One region of the Arthrobacter sp. LFS091 genome, then DNA from elsewhere that is predicted to be linked to it. Evidence: riboswitches for the same ligand, from Rfam matches in the RefSeq annotation. Region 1 holds a riboswitch; each other region holds the start of a gene.

Region 1 (5,951 bases):
ATTCCTTCGTTGGGCCTTTACGCGGCAGGAAGGGCACTGGGCATCACCACGGCGATTGTGCCAAGTGGCCTGGACGCGTACTGGTGGACGGTGCCTGTGCTGATCCTGTCCGCGATCCGGCACGGGATCGTGGAGGAAGTGATCGTGGTCGGTTACCTGATGGACCGCTTCGGTAAATTCGGGTGGAGCACGCCGGTGGCCATCGCTGTCAGCGCAGTCCTGCGGGGGAGTTACCACCTTTACCAGGGCTTTGGGCCCTTCATTGGCAACGTCGTGATGGGCCTGGTCTTCGCCTGGATCTACACGAAGACCAAGCGGGTGATGCCCTTGGTCATCGCCCACGCGTTGCTGGACATCGTAGCGTTCGTTGGGTTCAGCCTCTTCGGGAAGGCAGTGGGGCTGGGGTAGGCGGCCGTTAAAAATATCCGGCCGCCATCGGTGGGTGACGTCATTGGCACCCGCTGATGGCGGCCGAAGCTTTTGTGGAACGGTCAGATGGTAACGGCCCCGGAGGCTGTTTCGAAGGTCACAGCCATGATGCCCGGAGTACCCCGCGGTGCGATCCACTGGACGGCTACGTCCTCCAGCGGCTTTTCCACGGGTTCGCCTAACCACTCGGTCACACGTTCCGCCGAGCCCGCAATGGTGAGGCTGGACATCTTCACGTCACTTTCGTAGACCTTTGAAGGATGCAGGGTGGGGTCGCCCTCCCACTTGAGGAGGTAGGGGACCTGGGGATCGGCGATCAGGCCAAGGATGCCGATCTGCTGCCACACCAGCTCGCGGCCGTCAGGGAACTTGCGGTTCCCGGGTACGGCGGCACGGCCGAGGCGCTCCTCGAAGGGGGCGAGGTCGTCAACGGCGACGCACCAGCCCATCCAGCCGCCACCGGCAGCCGAGCGTGCACGCACTGCCTGGCCAAAGGGGGCCTTGTCGGAAGCCGGGTGGTCCAGGACCTCCACGACTTCCAGGTACTTGTTATCCGCGAGGGGAATGATCATGTTCCGGGTTCCGAAGCGCGGGTGCACTCCGCCCCGGACTGCGTCCACTCCCAATGCCGCGGAAATTCGTTCGGTAGTGGCCAAAAGGCCATCTCGTTCACAGGCGTAAGAGACGTGATCCATGCGCATGGCATCATCTTGGCACTTTGTGATCGGCGTCTCAGCTAAGCCAAGCCTTACCAACATGGGATGTTATTGCACAAGGGTGCAACAGTGTCACAAACCTACGCCGGGGGACCGAATCATTCCACCGGCGTCACAAAGCTGTCCAAGGCCCGCAGGGTGTTCCTAGACTGGCCCCAGTTCACACCACTCCATCAATTCCGTTGAAACCATGTGCCACGAACAGGAGAACTCCATGTCCCACGGATGGTCTTTCGAAACCCGCCAGATCCATGCAGGCCAAGAGCCCGACGCTGCCACCGGTGCTCGTTCGCTGCCGATCTACCAGACCACGTCCTTCGTGTTCCCCAGCGCCGAAAGCGCAGCCAACCGCTTCGCACTGGCCGAGCTCGCGCCGATCTACACCCGCATCGGAAACCCCACCCAGGATGCCGTTGAACAGCGGATCGCCAGCCTTGAAGGGGGCCTCGGCGCGCTCCTGCTCAGCTCCGGACAAGCGGCGGAGACCTTCGCCATCCTGAACATCGCCGAGGCAGGTGACCACGTTGTGGCCAGCCCCAGCCTCTACGGCGGGACCTACAACCTGCTCGCGCATACCCTGAAGAAGTTCGGTATTTCGGTTACCTTCGTCGCAGACCCGGACAACCTGGACCAGTGGCGTGACGCCGTGCAGCCGAACACCAAACTCTTCTTCGGCGAAGTGGTGTCCAATCCGCGCCAGGACGTCCTGGACATCGAAGGTATCGCAGGGGTCGCGCACCAGGCCGGGGTGCCGCTCATTGTCGACAACACCCTGTCCACTCCCTACCTGATCCGTCCCATCGAATGGGGCGCCGACATCGTGGTGCACTCCGCCACCAAATACCTCGGCGGACACGGCTCGGCAATTGCCGGCGTGATCGTGGATTCGGGGAACTTCGACTTCGGCAAGGACCCCGAGCGGTTCCCGGGCTTCAACACCCCCGATCCCAGCTACAACGGCCTGGTCTATGCCCGCGACCTCGGCAAGGACGGGGCGCTCGGCGCAAACCTCTCCTACATCCTCAAGGCCCGCGTCCAGTTGCTCCGGGACCTGGGCTCCGCCGTCGCGCCATTCAATGCCTTCCTGATCGCCCAGGGGCTGGAAACCTTGAGCCTTCGCGTGGAACGCCACGTCGCCAACGCCACCAAAGTGGCGGAGTGGCTTGAAGCGCACGACGACGTCGAATCGGTCGCCTACGCGGGTCTGCCGTCCAGCCCGTGGTACCAGCGCGGCAAGAAGTATGGCCCCAACGGCACCGGCGCCATCGTCGCGTTCAACATCAAGGGCGGCGTCGAAGCCGGCAAGCGCTTCGTGGACGGGCTGGAGCTTCACTCACACGTGGCAAACATCGGCGATGTGCGTTCGCTGGTCATCCACCCGGCCTCCACCACGCACAGCCAGTTGACCGCAGAGCAGCAGGAGATCGCCGGCGTCAAACCAGGCCTGGTGCGCCTGTCTGTTGGCATCGAGCACGTGGACGACATCATCGCCGACCTCGAAGCAGGCTTCAGGGCGGCCAAGGGAGCTTAGTGGCCCGCCTGATCCAGTAACGAACACCTTCTGTGCAGCGCCGCCCCGCGCCGTCGAATATTCGAAGGGCGGCGCTCCACAGCGCCCATTCGCGAACGATGTGACCCGAAACCGTCACAGTGTTGTCACATTCTTCGCCAGAGTGGCCCGGTTTTTCCTACACTCTTTCTATAGGTCACGAGTGCCAGCATGTAGCCCCGGCTTGCTGGCCGGCAACCCTCCTCCGCGGTGGGGTGCCCCGGGTGAAGACCTGGCCCGTTCGCGCGCAAGGCGACGGGCAAGCGCGAGGATAGGTGTCAAAGGAATGACCATCACTGCAACAGCCATACCCACAGCCGAAGAAGCGGACGGCACGGTTAAGTACGCCAGCATCGGTTCGCTCGAGCTCGAGGCCGGTGGTTTCCTTCCGGACGTTGTCCTGGCCTATGAAACGTGGGGCCGGCTCAATGCGGATGCCTCCAATGCCGTGCTCATCGAGCATGCGCTCACGGGCAGCACGCATGTGGCTCGCGGAGCAACCGACGAGGAAGGATGGTGGGAACAACTCGTCGGACCTGGCGCCACCATCGATACCACCAAGTACTTCGTGGTCTCCATCAACATCGTGGGCGGCTGTTATGGAAGCACGGGCCCGTCCTCCGAAGCGCCGGACGGCCAGCCCTGGGGATCCCGGTTCCCCCTGATCACGCTGCGCGACAGCACGGAGGCTGAAGCGCGACTCGCGGACACCTTGGGGATCAAGGCCTGGCATGCCGTACTGGGCGGATCCATGGGAGGTGCCAGGGCCCTGGAATGGGCCGTGACATTTCCCGAACGGGTTGAACGGTGCGCTGTGATCTCGGTCGGCGCCTACAGCACGGCCGAGCAGATTGCGTTCGCGCAGGCCCAGACCCTTGCCATCCGGCAGGACCCGAACTTCAACAACGGCGACTACTACGGCGGCCCAGCCCCCGAAGAGGGCCTGGCGTTGGCACGCCGGATTGCGCACATCACCTACCGCTCGGCCCTGGAACTGGATTACCGGTTTGGACGTCAGCCGCAGCCCCAGGAAACGCCGCTTGCTGCCGCCGTCCTCGCGGAGCGGGGCCGATACCAGGTGGAGAGCTACCTGGACCACCAAGGGAACAAGCTTGTCCGCCGCTTTGACGCGAACAGCTACGTTGCCATCACCGAAGCCCTGATGTCCCACGACGTGACCAGGGGGCGTGGCTCACTCCAAGACGCACTGTCCCGGACCACTGCGCAGTTCTTCGTTGCGGCGGTGGACAGTGACAGGCTTTACTTCCCCGCACAATCGCGGGAATTGGCGGCCGGGCTTCCCGGGAACGTACCGGTCCACGTCATCGAAGCCCCCATTGGCCACGACGGCTTCCTGACCGAAATCGGCCAACTGTCCGCGCAACTCCACCAGGCCTTCTTTTCCCAGTCCTAAAGCAGTGACTTCCCAGCTTAGCCTTGACGTCTCATGCCCTTTTGGTCGGGAGGCCCAGGAAACTTCCATAGCGGGCCACCTCGGCGTCCAGTGCGATGTCTTCATCCGGCGTCGTGGGCCGGTCCATCCTGATGTCGAGTTCGCAGACGCCGTTGATGAATCCGTGCCGCCACCACCCTGCCAATCGTCCGTCCACCAGCACAACGTGCAGGGGGCTGTTGTCCGTGGAAAGGTACGGTGCCGTTCCGCCGAGGTAATGCCGTGACTGGGAGTACCCCATCACGTACTCGTCATAGCACTGGATGAGGTCAACGCGTGGGAGTGCCGCCTCGTGGGGCGGCCCGGAAAGCCCCTCGACTTCTTCGGAGGCGAGGTGAAATTCCAGCCCATCGAAAGTGGCCGACCCGAGCGTTCCGGGAGCGAGCTCACGGGCAACTTCGAGCCCCAGCTTTACGTCCTTCATGGTGAGCCCGGACCAGGCTGCGCAGTCCTTCACGGTGGCAGGTCCGCGGCTGGCGAAGTACCGCAGGGCCAGCTGCCCGAGGGCCTGTTCACGGTCCGTGCCGGTCAGTGGCCCGCCCGTGGAACCCGTGATCCGTTCGTCGAACAGGGCATAGGTCTGTTTCAGCGCACCACCCGAGGATCGGACGGGGGCGCCGCTGACCAGTATCCGGCTGATTTCCGCGTGCATGAGTTGATAGATGAAGGGCAGCCCCTTGCTGGGTAAACCAGCGGCACCAAGGATCGCGGCGAGCTCTTCGCGGGTCTTGTGGGCCCCGCCTTCCACCGCCCGCGCCAGGACATTCCCGCTCCGGGCTGCGACTTCCTGGTCGAGGCCGGTTTGCCGGTACATCCCCTTGTTTCCCTGATGGAGCCGATCGGCGGACAACCCCATCAGCCAGCCGAGATCGTCCCGGTGAACAAAATGCCAGGTGGGACGGAGGATGTGGGTGCGCAGGATGGCGCCGTCCGCCACCGCCTGCTCGACATCGGCTGCGGTGACCCCGGCGTGGGGTTGGCACCTTTGGGCGAGCGTCCACCGCGCGTAAGGAAATTCCTGTGACTGGACTGCCAGCAGGTTGCGGAGGGTTTCGGCCGGCGAACCGGCGTGGGGAGCACGCAGCTGCTGGCGCCTCATTCGCAATTGCCGGACCTTTCCCGTCAGGGGAGAACCGTCATCCGACATTGGGGTCCTCCCCGGACGCGAGCCGCACGTTAGTTGCGCGGCAGCAAGGTGCCGTCGGCGCCGAAGACGGGACCCGGCGTCGGGCGCTTTGGCGTAATTCCGTCGCCAGAGGACTGGTGACGAAGCCGCCGCAGGACCCAGGGGACAAAGTACTCGCGCGCCCAGACGAGGTCCGAAGAGCGGGCTTCCCGCCACGTCCGCGGCGGAAGGGCCTTGGGCATCAAAGGCTCAAGGGTGTGCTCGACGTTAAGGGCATCCAGGACCATCATGGCGATAGTGTGATGTCCCAAAGGAGAAAAGTGCAGCCGGTCAACGTCCCACATCTGGGAATCCGACAACTGCCGAAGGGACCACATGTCCGCGATGACGGCGTCGTGCCGTGCGGCCACTGTCCGGAGGTTCTCGTTGTAGATGGCCACCTTTCCGCGGATGCGCCCCAAGACAGACGAGGCAGTGTCGGGGCCGTTGAAGAGGACCACCGTGGCACCGCCTGAACCGAGCTGAGCCACGGCGGCGTCAAGCTTTTCGGCCAGCAGGTCGGGGTCGCCGCCCGGCCGGATGAGGTCGTTGCCGCCAGCGGAGATCGAGACGAGATCGGGCTGGAGCTCAAGGCAGGGGCCCACTTGTTCGTCGACGATCTGCTGCAGCAGACGGCCC
Region 2 (5,951 bases), on a different contig from region 1:
CGCAGGCCCGAGGTCCTGGACCTCGAATCGATGGACGTCGACGCCGCCCGCCGTACCCGCAGCGTCATCATGCTTTTGGGTCCGCTCCTGGACGAGACAAGCGAGTACCTGCTGCCCTACGCCGGGGGTTGCGACCTCGGAACCCGCACTGTTGAGCCGCACATGCAGGCCTTGCGTCAGTTTGGACTCGCTGTGGAGGCCCGCTCCGGGTTCTACTCGGTGACCGCACCACCCGCCGACGGCGATAACCGGTCCTTCGTCCTGACCGAACGCGGCGACACCGTTACCGAGAACGCCATCATGGCCGCCGCCCACCGCGAAGGTACGACGGTCATCCGCAACGCCAGCCCCAACTACATGGTCCAGGACCTCTGCTTCTACCTGCAGGGGCTTGGCGTGGAGATCGACGGCGTAGGAACCACTACCCTCAAGATCACGGGCCGTCCGGCGATCGATGTGGAGATCGAGTACTTCCCTTCAGAGGACCCCATCGAGGCCATGAGCCTCATCACCGCGGGCATCGTCACCAACTCGGAGGTCACCATCCGCCGGGTGCCCATCGAGTTCATGGAGATCGAGCTCGCCACGCTGGAGCAGATGGGCCAAAACCTGGAGGTCTCCGGCGAGTACATGGCCCGCAACGGCCGCACCCGCCTGGTGGATGTGACCACCAAGCCCTCCGAACTCCGGGCTCCCCAGGACAAGATCCACCCGATGCCCTTCCCCGGCCTGAACATCGACAACCTGCCGTTCTTCGCCGTGATCGCAGGCAACGCCGAGGGCCAGACCATGATCCACGACTGGGTCTACGAGAACCGTGCGATCTACCTGACTGAGCTCAACAAGCTCGGTGCCCAGGTGCAGCTGCTGGATCCGCACCGGATCTACGTCAACGGACCCACCAAGTGGCGTGCCGCGGAAATCGGCTGCCCGCCGGCCCTGCGTCCGGCAGCCTGCCTGCTCCTGGCGATGCTGGCGGCCCGGGGAACGTCCGAGCTGCGCAACATCTACGTGATCGAGCGTGGATACGAGGACCTGGCAGAGCGACTGAACACCATCGGCGCGAAAATCGAGTACTTCCAGGACTAGCCTGCGGGAGCGTCGGCTTCGGCTCTTCCGGCCATGGTTCGTTGACCTGGACCCTCCGGTTCCTTCCAGGACATAAGGTAGGCCCCGGTGGCTCCTTCGATGAGGTAGAAAACGAGCGGCGGGATGTCCTTCTTGGCGATCAGGATTCCCCCGAAGACCGGAGCGCTGGCCGCTGCGGTATAGCCGATCCAACGCTGGGCGGGCGACGAAAGCAGGCTCCCGCCCAGCGCCCCGAGCGCCACAACATGCAGTGCTGAATACACAAGGAACGGCGCATTCGATCCGCGTCGGGCAGCGAAGCGCTCCAGGTCCGAGGCGCGGCGCGAAAGGCTGTAAACAAAGAACGGGGCACCGGCGAGCAGTGCGGCCGCGGCGGCAACGGCCCACTTCTTGGGCTTTCCAGGTTCTTTGCGGGTGTCCGGAACGGCGCCTGCGAACGCTGCGAATCCCACCGGCACGGCGACGGTTCCGGCGGCAGTCAAGTGCTGTCCCACCATCCAGCCACGTCGACCCGCATGGAGCATCCGCAGTCGTTCTGCTGCGTCCGGCGTGATGTACACACGGCTGACAGGTGAGATTCCCACGAACCACACCACCGTGCCGGCAACGATGACTGCTCCGGCACGGCGGTAAGGATACGTCCCGCTCATGGCAGCAAGGTTAGACCTGTTTGAGGGCCTTCTCCAGATCCAGGATGAGGTCGTCCACGTCTTCCAGGCCCACGGACAAGCGAACCACGCCATCGCTCAGCCCAATTGCTGCGCGGCCCTCCGGGCCCATGGCCCGGTGGGTCGTCGTGGCCGGGTGGGTGATGAGGGACTTGGAGTCGCCCAGGTTGTTGGAGATGTCGATGACTCCCAGGCCGTCCAGCAAAGCGAAGGCGGCCTCCTTCGCGGAACGTCCTGACGACGGGGACAACTCGAAAGTCAGCACTGTTCCGCCGGCCTTCATCTGCTTCGCTGCGAGCTCGTATTGCGGGTGCGATTTCAACAGCGGGTACTTGACCCAGCTGATGGCGGGCTGCTGTTCGAGCCATTCCGCGATCTTCAAAGCGGACGCTGAGCTGTGGCTCACGCGCAGTCCCATGGTCTCCAACCCCTTGGTCAGCACCCAGGCGTTGAACGCGGACAGCGAAGGTCCGGTGTGCCGCATGAGCTGCTTGACCGGGCCGTCGATGAACTCCTTGGTGCCCAGGATGGCGCCGCCAAGAACGCGGCCCTGGCCGTCGATGTGCTTGGTGCCGGAATACACGATCACGTCGGCGCCCAGCTCACCACAGCGCTGCAGCAGTGGAGTGGCAAAGACATTGTCGACGACGACGGTCGCGCCGGCGGCATGCGCCAGCTCGCTGACCGCCGCGATGTCGACGATCTCCTGCATGGGGTTGGACGGAGATTCGAAAAACACGGCCGTGGTGGGCTTGGACAAGGCTTCACGCCACTGGTCCAGGTCGGGTCCGTCAACGAATACTGTCTCCACGCCCCAGCGCGGAAGGATTTCGTTGAGGATCACGAAGCAGGACCCGAACAGGGAGCGGGCGGCGACTACGCGGTCCCCGGCAGCCAGCAGGGCACCCAAGGCGGTGAATACCGCAGACATGCCGGACGCCGTCGCAAAGCAAGCCTCGGTGCCTTCCAGCAGGCGGAGCCGTTCCTGGAAGGTGGCCACGGAGGGGTTACCGTAACGGGAGTAGACGAATCGTTCGTCCTCACCGGTGAAGGCACGTTCGGCAGCGGCAGCCGATTCGTAGACGAAGCCGGAGTTCAGGAAGACGGCCTCGGACGTTTCCTGGAAGTTGGTGCGGTCAAGACCGCCACGGACGGCCTGGGTATCAGGATTCCAGCCAGCGGCGTCGGGATTGAAAGTCACTTAGTCGGTCCCCAGGTTCGTTGGTAGGCCACGGTTTTTCCAGCCATTTACAGTGCGCTCGCCATAGCGGTCAGGTTCGCCTTCAAAGCCCTCAAGGACGTTGTACGCGGTGAAGCCTGCCTGGGTTGCGGCGATGGCTGCTGCGATTGAACGCTGGCCGGAGCGGCACAGGAAGACGAGCTCCACGCCGTCGTCTTCGGGCGCTTGCTGCCGCAGGTCCTCAATGAAGCGGGAGTTGGGGATGCCGCCGGCGAGGTTCCACTGGATGAACAGGGGATCGTTGTCCGTGGCTTTGGTGTCCGGGATACCGATGTGGGCCCATTCGCCCTCGGTACGGACATCCACCAGGATGGCACCTGCCTCAAGTTTGGCCCACGCGTCCTGCGGGGTCAGGTCGCCTGCGTAGCTCATGCGTGGCCCTCGAACGCTTCGTCGTCGTCATTTTCAAGCTGGTCGACGGCGTCGGCCACGGCGGCGTCTGCGTGGGCGATCGCTGCGGGAAGCACGATTGCCTGGGCGACGATGACGTCCGTGCCGTTAAAGGTGGCTGCCGGGCTGCCATGGAGCACATAGCCCTCGGCGAGTGCGGAGCTGATCCGCTCGCAGAAATCGCGGGTGTCCGGGCCTGTGATCAGGCGGTAGGAGAGTTTTTCTTCAGTGGGTTCAGGCATTGCTGGTGCTCCTCAGTCACGCTTGCAGTTCGAATTTGTCCGATACGCCGAGTAGTCACCTGAGGCACCCCGCCGGAGAGAGGGTTGCCGACCAGCAAGTCAGGGCTTCGCGCTGGTACTCATTACTCAAGAAAAACGTAGCATTCAGGGCGCCTGGGCTGCATGTGGCGGGGGTTTGCCCGCCGTCATGTTGCGTAACCGGAGGGTGCTGTGGCAAGGCCCATTTATGACGTCCCGGGAGCATAATTGACGCAGTACGTCCCCCTGTAACTTCGCAAGAAACCAGGTCGCGGTGAACGAACAGAGCAGTCCTACACTCAAGCCCATGCTGCATTTTGGATGGTTCGTGGGCCACGGATTCGGAGTTCAGGGTTGGGGGACGCCCGGCTACGGGCTGGGCTATGACTGGAAGAAGCCGGCCCTGTACCAAGAGGCCGTGCGCGCCTTTGAGCGATCCGGGCTCGACCTGTTCATCATCGAGGACTCACTTACCGTTCCAGATACATATGGCGGTACGGCCGAGGTGTCCTTGGCGCACGCATCCTTCGCGCCCAAGCACGACCCCCTCGCATTGGTTCCCTACCTGCTCTCCGCGACAGAGCACCTCGGGATCGTGCCCACGGTCAGCGCTTCCTTCTACCCGCCCTTCACTGCCGCCCGGCTGCTGGCCACCTTGCAGCACTTCTCAGAGGGGCAGCTTGGCTGGAACGTGGTGACTTCCGGCAGCGACCTCGCCGCGCAGAACTACGGGCTGGACCAGCAGATTGAACACGACCTGCGGTATGAGAAAGCGGAGGAATTCGTCGACGTCGTGAGGCGGCTTTGGCGGAGTTGGGAACCAGGCGCCGTGCTTGAGGACGTTTCCGCCGGGGTATTCGCAGACCACACCAAGGTTCACCCGATCAACCATGAAGGCGACTTCTTCAAGGTCCGGGGCCCGCTGAACACGGCGCCCCTGCCGGAGGAGCCCGTGTTGGTTCAGGCCGGGGCTTCACCCCGCGGCAAGGCCTTCGCTGGCGGGCATGCCGATGTAGCGATCGCCTTGGCACGAGGCGCAGACGGGATGAAGGCATACCGGGACTCCATCCGTGCCGAGGCTGCGAAGGCCGGCAGGAACCCCGATGACGTGAAGGTCCTGTTTGTCCTCAAGCCCACGGTGGTCGGTTCGGCTGCGGAAGCTGAGGAGCTGCGTGCCCAGCGGCGTGAGCTCACCCAACGGGACATCGACAGCCAGCTCAACTCCATCTCCTACCTTTCTGTCATCGACTTCAAGCAGTTCGACCTCGATGCCCCGTTGCCCGAGCTGACTACCAACAGCAACCAGGGCACCTTGGAGCACTTCGCCAAAGCAGCGCCGCCAGGTTCCACGCTTCGCCAGATCCTGCAGGCCCGTAGCGGCGGGGCAGGGGACTCGATCATCGGTACGGTGGGCGAAATCGCCGACTATCTCGAGGAGACCGGCTCCGCGGTGGGCGGCGACGGGTTCCTTTTCTCCGGCTTCGTGGATCCCGTGACGGTGCATGGAGTGCTGGACAAACTAACCCCTGAGCTGCGTCGGCGGGGGCTGTTGAGGAAGAGTTACGGCAACGGCGGATTCCGGCAGAACCTCCTGGACTTCTGATGACGTCTGATGATGCGGGGACCCTGGTGGTAGGGACGGCCCCGATACGCGCTGAACGCTTGGCCCTGGTTGCCAGCAACGACTCGTTTCACGTGAAACTCAACCATGATGCGTTGACTTTAATCGGCCGATCCCGGGAGATCCTGGAGGAGGCTGCGGCGTCCGGCCAGCGGGTCTACGGGCTCAATACCCTGCTGGGATCCGGTCGTGACACCGTTGTGGAGGACAAGTCGATCCTCAGCTATCAGGTTCAGGTTGTCCGGTATCACAACAGTGGCGTGGGCCCCTATCTGGACCGCGCCGCCGCCCGGGCCGTCATTCTTGCCCGCCTTGTGGGATTCAGCCGTGGTGGCTCAGGAGTGCGTCCCGAGACTGCCCGTTTTTACGCCGAACTCCTGAACCGCGGCGTCCACCCCGCCATCCCTTCCGAAGGCTCAGTGGGCTCATCGGACCTCACCCAACTCGCCGCCGTCGCGGCTGTGGCCCTCGGCGAAGGTGAAGCGTTCGATGCCCACGGCACCTTGGTCCCGGGGGCCAAAGCGCTCGCTGACGCCGGGCTGCAGCCCCTCACTCTCGCAGCCGGTGAGGCCCTGTCACTGGTGAGCGCGAACTCCTACTCCGTGGGCGTCGGTGCCCTGGTCCTTAGGCGACTGCGGCACTTGGCCGAACTTGCCGACGTCGCGCTTTCCTTGTCCCTTGAG
Region 3 (5,951 bases), on a different contig from region 1:
TGCCGGCGGGAAGGGCACGCATGGATCCCGGGTTTCCGCGCTCGCCCTGGGGCCTTGGGCCTCCTGGGTCAAAGCAAACGGGGAGGAACGCAGCTGCGGATTGGTCCAAACGGGGAGGAACGCCGGCACAACCATCCGGACAGCCGCCCACGTTTCCCACATGCGGCGATTCCCGCATTCCCAATGCCCCTCGAGCCCACTGGACTGGCTGGATGGACGCCATCCAGTACTTACAGAAAATCGGAGGGGTTGCCCGCACCAGGCAACTTCTGGCCGCAGGCTACTCACGCACGGAAATTTCCCGGCTGCCAGAACAGGGAGCCAAGCAACCTCGGCGCGGCGTCTTCATGCTCAAGGGTTGCAAACCGGAATTTGCCACGGCAATCCGGAACAACGCCAAAGTTACGTGCGCCAGCGCAGCCAGCTATTACGGCCTGTGGCTCAGGAACCCGCCCGAACAACACCATTTGGCTTGCGATCACGGCCACGGCTCAGGTTTCGTGCGGCACCGGACCATAAGGTTCGACGCCGATCCAGCACTTCCGCTCGCAAGCGTCGAGGATGCGGTGATTCACTCACTGGGGTGCCTCCAACCGAATGCGGCAGCAGCGATGGCAGTTTCAGCTGTCCGGCTCCGCGGAGTCCCTTTGGCCTTGCTGCGGGGCGAACTCAGCGCCCACAAATCCCGCCCATCACTGCTGATACTTCAAGAACTCGACGTACGGGCCGAGTCCATCGTGGAAGTCAATACCCAACACCTCCTAAAAAGCCATGGCATTGCCTACGATGCCCAAGTGCAACTCCCGGGCATCGGCCGCGTGGATTTCCTGATCGAAGGAGTGCTCATTGTCGAGGTGGATGGCTTCGCTTTCCATGCGGACCGGTCAGCTCTGCGTCGCGATCTGTACCGCAACAACGCGTCCACGCTTAAGGGATTCTCCGTCCTCCGCTACCCGCCGGAGGCCATCTGGTACGAACCGGGCCGGGTCATAGCGGAAATCCGGGCAGTGCTGGAACGGCGGCGCAACGCTCCTCCCCGGTTGGTCAGCAAGTAAGTCCAAGCAAACCCCGGAATTACAGGGCAAAGGATCACCGAGAGCCCCCGGAAGCGAGGCAACCGGGAAGGAGCGCAGAGGCTCCGCGCGAAGAGGAAAGAACTACCGGCTCGCAGCGGGCACAAGGACCCAGAGCACTTCGACGGTTTCGTCCGTGGGGTTGATCCAGGTGTGAGGCTCCCGGCCCGGGAAGGAGAGGGTATCGCCTTCTGCGAGGTCGTATTCCTCGTTGGTCAGGATGAGCTTGATCCGGCCCTTGACTACATGCAGGACATCCACGTCGCAATCCACTGCGTACAGCTCGTTCTCACCGCGGCCGCGGGGTTCGATGGTGGCCTGCAGGATCTGCAGGCGACGCTCGGAGCGCGCAGTCAGCAGGCGTTCCACGATCCCTTGGCCACCCAGGGAGATGCGGGGACCGTCGTCGCGCTTGGTCAGGTGGGTTTCCGGTGCGGCGAACAAGTCCCCCACGGAGACGGACAGAACCTGGCACAGGGTGACAAGTGAGGCGACCGACGGCGATGTCAGGTCCCGTTCCACGCGGCTGAGGAACCCTTTGGTCAGACCAGTAGCGTCTGCCACCTGCTCGATGGTGAGTCGTTGCGCCTGCCGGGCAGCGCGGATTCTGGAACCGATGGCAACTGGAACGTTGCTTGGTTCAACGGGGAGAGCCTTCATTCACGAACCTTTCAGGCCTGTCACGTGGCCCTGTCATTGGAGCAATAGTAGCCGGAGCGCGCAAAAGGAGGACCAGAAACGGCCGAAGCATGACTTAAGCATCTTGACTGTTACTCCCATCACAACATATCCTCTGAGGCAACAAGTGTTGTCTGTGAGGCATACGACACCCTCCCCAATCTCCAATCGTCAGCACGGAGACTTCGACCCTTCGCAGGAGTATCGTCGAAATCCCCAAACCTCCGTGCATCAGCTCCAAGGACCGTTCATGGAATCTTCGGCTATAAACATCGCAATCGTGGTGGTGTACCTGCTCGCCATGCTGGCGTTCGGCTGGTGGGGCAAGTCCCGCACCAAGAACAACAGCGACTTCCTGGTGGCAGGCCGCCGCCTTGGCCCCTTCCTTTACACAGGCACCATGGCCGCGGTGGTCCTCGGTGGCGCATCCACCGTCGGCGGCGTCGGCCTGGGCTACAAGTTCGGCATTTCCGGTATGTGGCTCGTGGTGGCCATCGGCGCCGGTGTGCTGCTGCTGAGCCTGCTCTTCGCCGGCACCATCCAGCGCCTGAAGATCTACACCGTCTCCCAGATGCTCAGCCTCCGCTACGGCAGCAAGGCCACGCAGACATCCGGAATCGTGATGCTCGCGTACACCCTGATGCTGTGCGCCACGTCCACTGGCGCCTACGCCACCATCTTCGTGGTGCTCTTCGATTGGGAACGCTGGCTGGCAATCGCCGTTGGCGGGGCAATCGTACTGGTCTACTCAACCATTGGCGGCATGTGGTCCATCACCCTGGCTGACCAGGTGCAGTTCATCATCAAGACCGTGGGCATCTTCTTCCTGATGCTGCCGTTCGTCATGAACGCTGCCGGCGGCATGGACGGCATCCGTGGGCGCCTCAAGGACAGCTTCTTCCAGATCGACGGCATCGGTACCCAGACGATCATCACGTACTTCGTCGTTTACACGCTGGGCCTCCTGATCGGCCAGGACATCTGGCAGCGCGTCTTCACCGCCAAGACCCCCACCGTTGCCCGCTGGGGCGGCGCCACGGCTGGTGTCTACTGCATCCTCTACGGCATCGCAGGTGCCTTGATCGGTCTGGCAGCCCGCGTGGCCTTGCCGGATATCGACGTCGCAAACCTCGGCAAGGACGTTGTGTACGCGGAGGTAGCAACCCACATCCTCCCCGTCGGCATTGGTGGCCTGGTGATGGCCGCGGCTGTCGCCGCTATGATGTCCACCGCCTCCGGTGCCCTCATCGCGGCCGCTACGGTTGCCCGCGCCGACGTCGTCCCGTTCGTGGCCAGTTGGTTCGGCAAGACCATCAACACAGACGACACCGAAAACCCCGAGCACGACGTCAAGGCCAACCGTTACTGGGTCCTTGGCCTGGGCATCGTTGCGGTCCTGATCTCCATGGCCGCGCAAGACGTGGTGGTAGCCCTCACCATCGCCTACGACATCCTGGTGGGCGGCCTCCTGGTCGCGATCCTCGGCGGCCTGGTGTGGAAGCGCGGCACAGGCATCGCGGCTGCATGGTCCATGGCAGTTGGCTCGGTGCTGACACTGGCCTTGCTGATCATGTTCGCAACCGGAGTCATTCCCAGCGAAGACGGCGTCTACGCGAACGAACCCATCTATTACGGCCTCGCGGCCTCGTTCGTCGCTTACGTGGTCATCTCGCTCCTCACCCCGCGCACCGATCCCGCAGTCCGGGCCGCCTGGGACAAGCGAGTGGCTGGCGCGATCTCCGACGAACTGCCGATCGAAGCACACCCGGTCAGCTCCAGCAGGGCTAACTAACCCAAACACGCAGGACAAGCGAAACAAAGCAACGCCCGACGGCGGCGCTCCCCTTATCGGGGAGCGTCGCCGTTGTTGTGTCCCCGGCAGGTACACGTTGTGGGGCCTGCTCTGCGCGCTCAAACTCCATCCAACCCTGCAGAACGGGCCCCACAACGCGAGGAGGCCCCACAACGAGAGGAGGCCCACAACTGGAGCGCGCGCGTGCGGTAGTGTTGTGCCAGCTTCAAGAGATGTGGTGCCAAGCTCCGACTGGCCACACACCAACCCCATGTTCACGGGTGGTTCGGATGAGGAAGCGGCCCGCCCCGGACCCAAGACAACCGAGCGGGCAAGAGCACTCCCCTTAGGAGAAGTACCTTGCCGTACCAGGCCGACAGCAGCCAAGCCCCCACGTCGCCGGCATCCGGCGCCCAAACACCTGGCGCCCAAACACCCGGCACCCCCGCCGAACCCGCAGCCAGCAAGGTTACGGTGATCCCCGCCGTCGACCTCTTCCTGGGGACCGTCACCATAGCGACCGGAGCGAAGAGCGTGACGCTGCGGCACCCCGATCCGCGGTTGATCGCCCGGGCGCTTGCGCAGGCCGTGCGCCCCACCCAATGGTGCGCTGCGTCAGGGACGCTGACCGTGACCGTCGCCGCCGTCGGAAAGCCCATGGGGCTGCCGAGGCACTTTTATTTCCCGGAGCCAGCTGCCTAATCCTCTTCGTCTTCCTCCCGGAAGTCGTCCGTTTCATCGATCGGGACCACCCGTTCGTCATCCTCCGGTGCGTCCACTTCCTCCACCCAGGGCTCGTCCACTTCCTGGTCCTCTGCGTAGTCGTAGGCCGGGTCGGACTCCACAGTTGCCCGCTCCGGGTAATTGGCGTGTGATTCGGTGGTGTTCATGATGCAACCTCCGTCCCTTGGGCCGCGAACGGCCCGATGACCTTGCGCGGGAGACCCCGCCCTGTCATTCCATCTGAGCACCGGCCCACGGACCGGTCAAGGGGCCGAAATTACGGCGCACCGAACATTCCGGTTGAGGAATACCAGCCAAAAATCCCCGAGAATAACCGGTAGTGTTGGGCATGCAATGGGGCCGTAACTACCCCACCCAGCACAGGAGAAAAAGTGCAACAGCACCAGGAATCCCACGGTCCGTCGAGCCCCGTTCCGGACCCCATCAACGAAACCGAAGCCCCGCAAGAGGCCGAAGCACCACAAACCGCGCCGACGTCCTCGGACATCAGGCGCTGGCGTCAGTACCTGGCGGACGAGCGGGCCGAAGCCGCCGTATACCGGGAACTCGCCCAACGCCGGGACGGCGAAGAACGCCAGATCCTGCTGGCCTTGGCCGAGGCCGAAGGCAGGCACGAAGCCCACTGGCTCAAGCTCCTCGGGGAGCACGCAGGAATGCCCAAGGCGGCGTCCGGTCGCAGCCAGTTCCTGGGCTTCCTTGCCCGCAACTTCGGATCGGTGTTCGTGCTCGCTTTGGCGCAGCGGGCCGAAGGCCGCTCCCCCTACGGCACCGAGCCGGCCGCAACGCCAGCCATGGTGGCGGATGAGCAAATCCATGAAGAAGTGGTCCGCGGGCTCGCAACCCGTGGCCGGAACAGGTTGTCCGGCACCTTCCGCGCCGCAGTCTTTGGCGCGAACGACGGCCTGGTCAGCAACCTTTCCCTTGTCATGGGCATGGCCGCCACCGGGGTGCCCAGCCCGGTGGTGTTGATGAGCGGCGTGGCGGGTTTGCTGGCAGGAGCCCTTTCCATGGGCGCAGGAGAATACGTCTCCGTGCGCTCGCAACGGGAACTGCTCAACGCCACCCTCCCCACGCAGGCCACGCTCACCGCTGCGCCATCCCTGGACATTGAGCACAACGAACTGGTCCTGGTGTATATGGCCCGCGGCATGACCCAGGAAGCGGCCGAGCACCGGGCCGCCGAACGCATGGGATTGTTCAGCTGCGATTGCGATCCCAGCCTTTCCCTGCAACCCGAGAAGCCCGCCGAGGACGAGCACGAATCCGTGGGCTCAGCCTGGGGCGCAGCGTTGTCCAGCTTCTGCTTCTTCGCCTCGGGAGCCATCATCCCCATCCTGCCGTTCCTGTTCGGCATGACCGGTGTCGCAGCCCTCATGGTGGCTGGTGTCCTGGTGGGCATCGCGCTGTTGGCGACCGGCGCCGTCGTCGGCCTGCTTTCCGGTACGTCGCCGCTCAGCCGCGGCCTGCGGCAGCTTGCGATCGGCCTCGGAGCGGCAGCCGCCACCTACGGACTGGGATTGCTCTTCGGCGCAGCGATCGTCTGAGTTGGACGGCTCCGGCCGCAGCCCGTACTGTTGGTTCGTCCTCCGCGCTGCCCCGCGTGACCAGGGCGTGAGGAATGGAGAGCCGTGGACCCGGAGCGGGAAGAAGTGCGTGTGCCCAGG

Evidence for each region. A riboswitch is a leader RNA that binds a small molecule or an ion and turns the genes downstream of it on or off. The one in region 1 is predicted to bind S-adenosylmethionine.
Region 2: it holds a riboswitch for S-adenosylmethionine, as region 1 does, so the genes downstream of both, ACNQOP_RS13465 (DUF1737 domain-containing protein) here and metX (homoserine O-acetyltransferase MetX) in region 1, are expected to answer to the same signal.
Region 3: it holds a riboswitch for S-adenosylmethionine, as region 1 does, so the genes downstream of both, ACNQOP_RS16115 (hypothetical protein) here and metX (homoserine O-acetyltransferase MetX) in region 1, are expected to answer to the same signal.

The regions. Positions count from the first base shown of each region.
Region 1 is NZ_JBFPFP010000004.1:175,830-181,780, reverse strand. It holds gene ACNQOP_RS09100 (CPBP family intramembrane glutamic endopeptidase) at 1-408, shown strand, start outside; gene ACNQOP_RS09095 (VOC family protein) at 492-1,130, opposite strand; gene ACNQOP_RS09090 (bifunctional o-acetylhomoserine/o-acetylserine sulfhydrylase) at 1,336-2,676, shown strand; SAM riboswitch class IV at 2,850-2,966, shown strand; gene metX (homoserine O-acetyltransferase MetX) at 2,981-4,108, shown strand; gene ACNQOP_RS09080 (winged helix DNA-binding domain-containing protein) at 4,140-5,246, opposite strand; gene ACNQOP_RS09075 (SGNH/GDSL hydrolase family protein) at 5,324-5,951, opposite strand, start outside.
Region 2 is NZ_JBFPFP010000006.1:291,614-297,564, reverse strand. It holds gene ACNQOP_RS13485 (UDP-N-acetylglucosamine 1-carboxyvinyltransferase) at 1-1,089, shown strand, start outside; gene ACNQOP_RS13480 (hypothetical protein) at 1,086-1,739, opposite strand; gene ACNQOP_RS13475 (O-succinylhomoserine sulfhydrylase) at 1,750-2,958, opposite strand; gene ACNQOP_RS13470 (rhodanese-like domain-containing protein) at 2,959-3,369, opposite strand; gene ACNQOP_RS13465 (DUF1737 domain-containing protein) at 3,366-3,629, opposite strand; SAM riboswitch class IV at 3,643-3,756, opposite strand; gene ACNQOP_RS13460 (NtaA/DmoA family FMN-dependent monooxygenase) at 3,922-5,250, shown strand; gene ACNQOP_RS13455 (aromatic amino acid ammonia-lyase) at 5,250-5,951, shown strand, end outside.
Region 3 is NZ_JBFPFP010000008.1:125,475-131,425, forward strand. It holds gene ACNQOP_RS16100 (DUF559 domain-containing protein) at 213-1,055, shown strand; gene ACNQOP_RS16105 (helix-turn-helix domain-containing protein) at 1,158-1,733, opposite strand; gene ACNQOP_RS16110 (sodium:solute symporter) at 2,002-3,543, shown strand; SAM riboswitch class IV at 3,768-3,887, shown strand; gene ACNQOP_RS16115 (hypothetical protein) at 3,904-4,245, shown strand; gene ACNQOP_RS16120 (hypothetical protein) at 4,242-4,433, opposite strand; gene ACNQOP_RS16125 (VIT1/CCC1 transporter family protein) at 4,659-5,831, shown strand; gene ACNQOP_RS16130 (matrixin family metalloprotease) at 5,916-5,951, shown strand, end outside.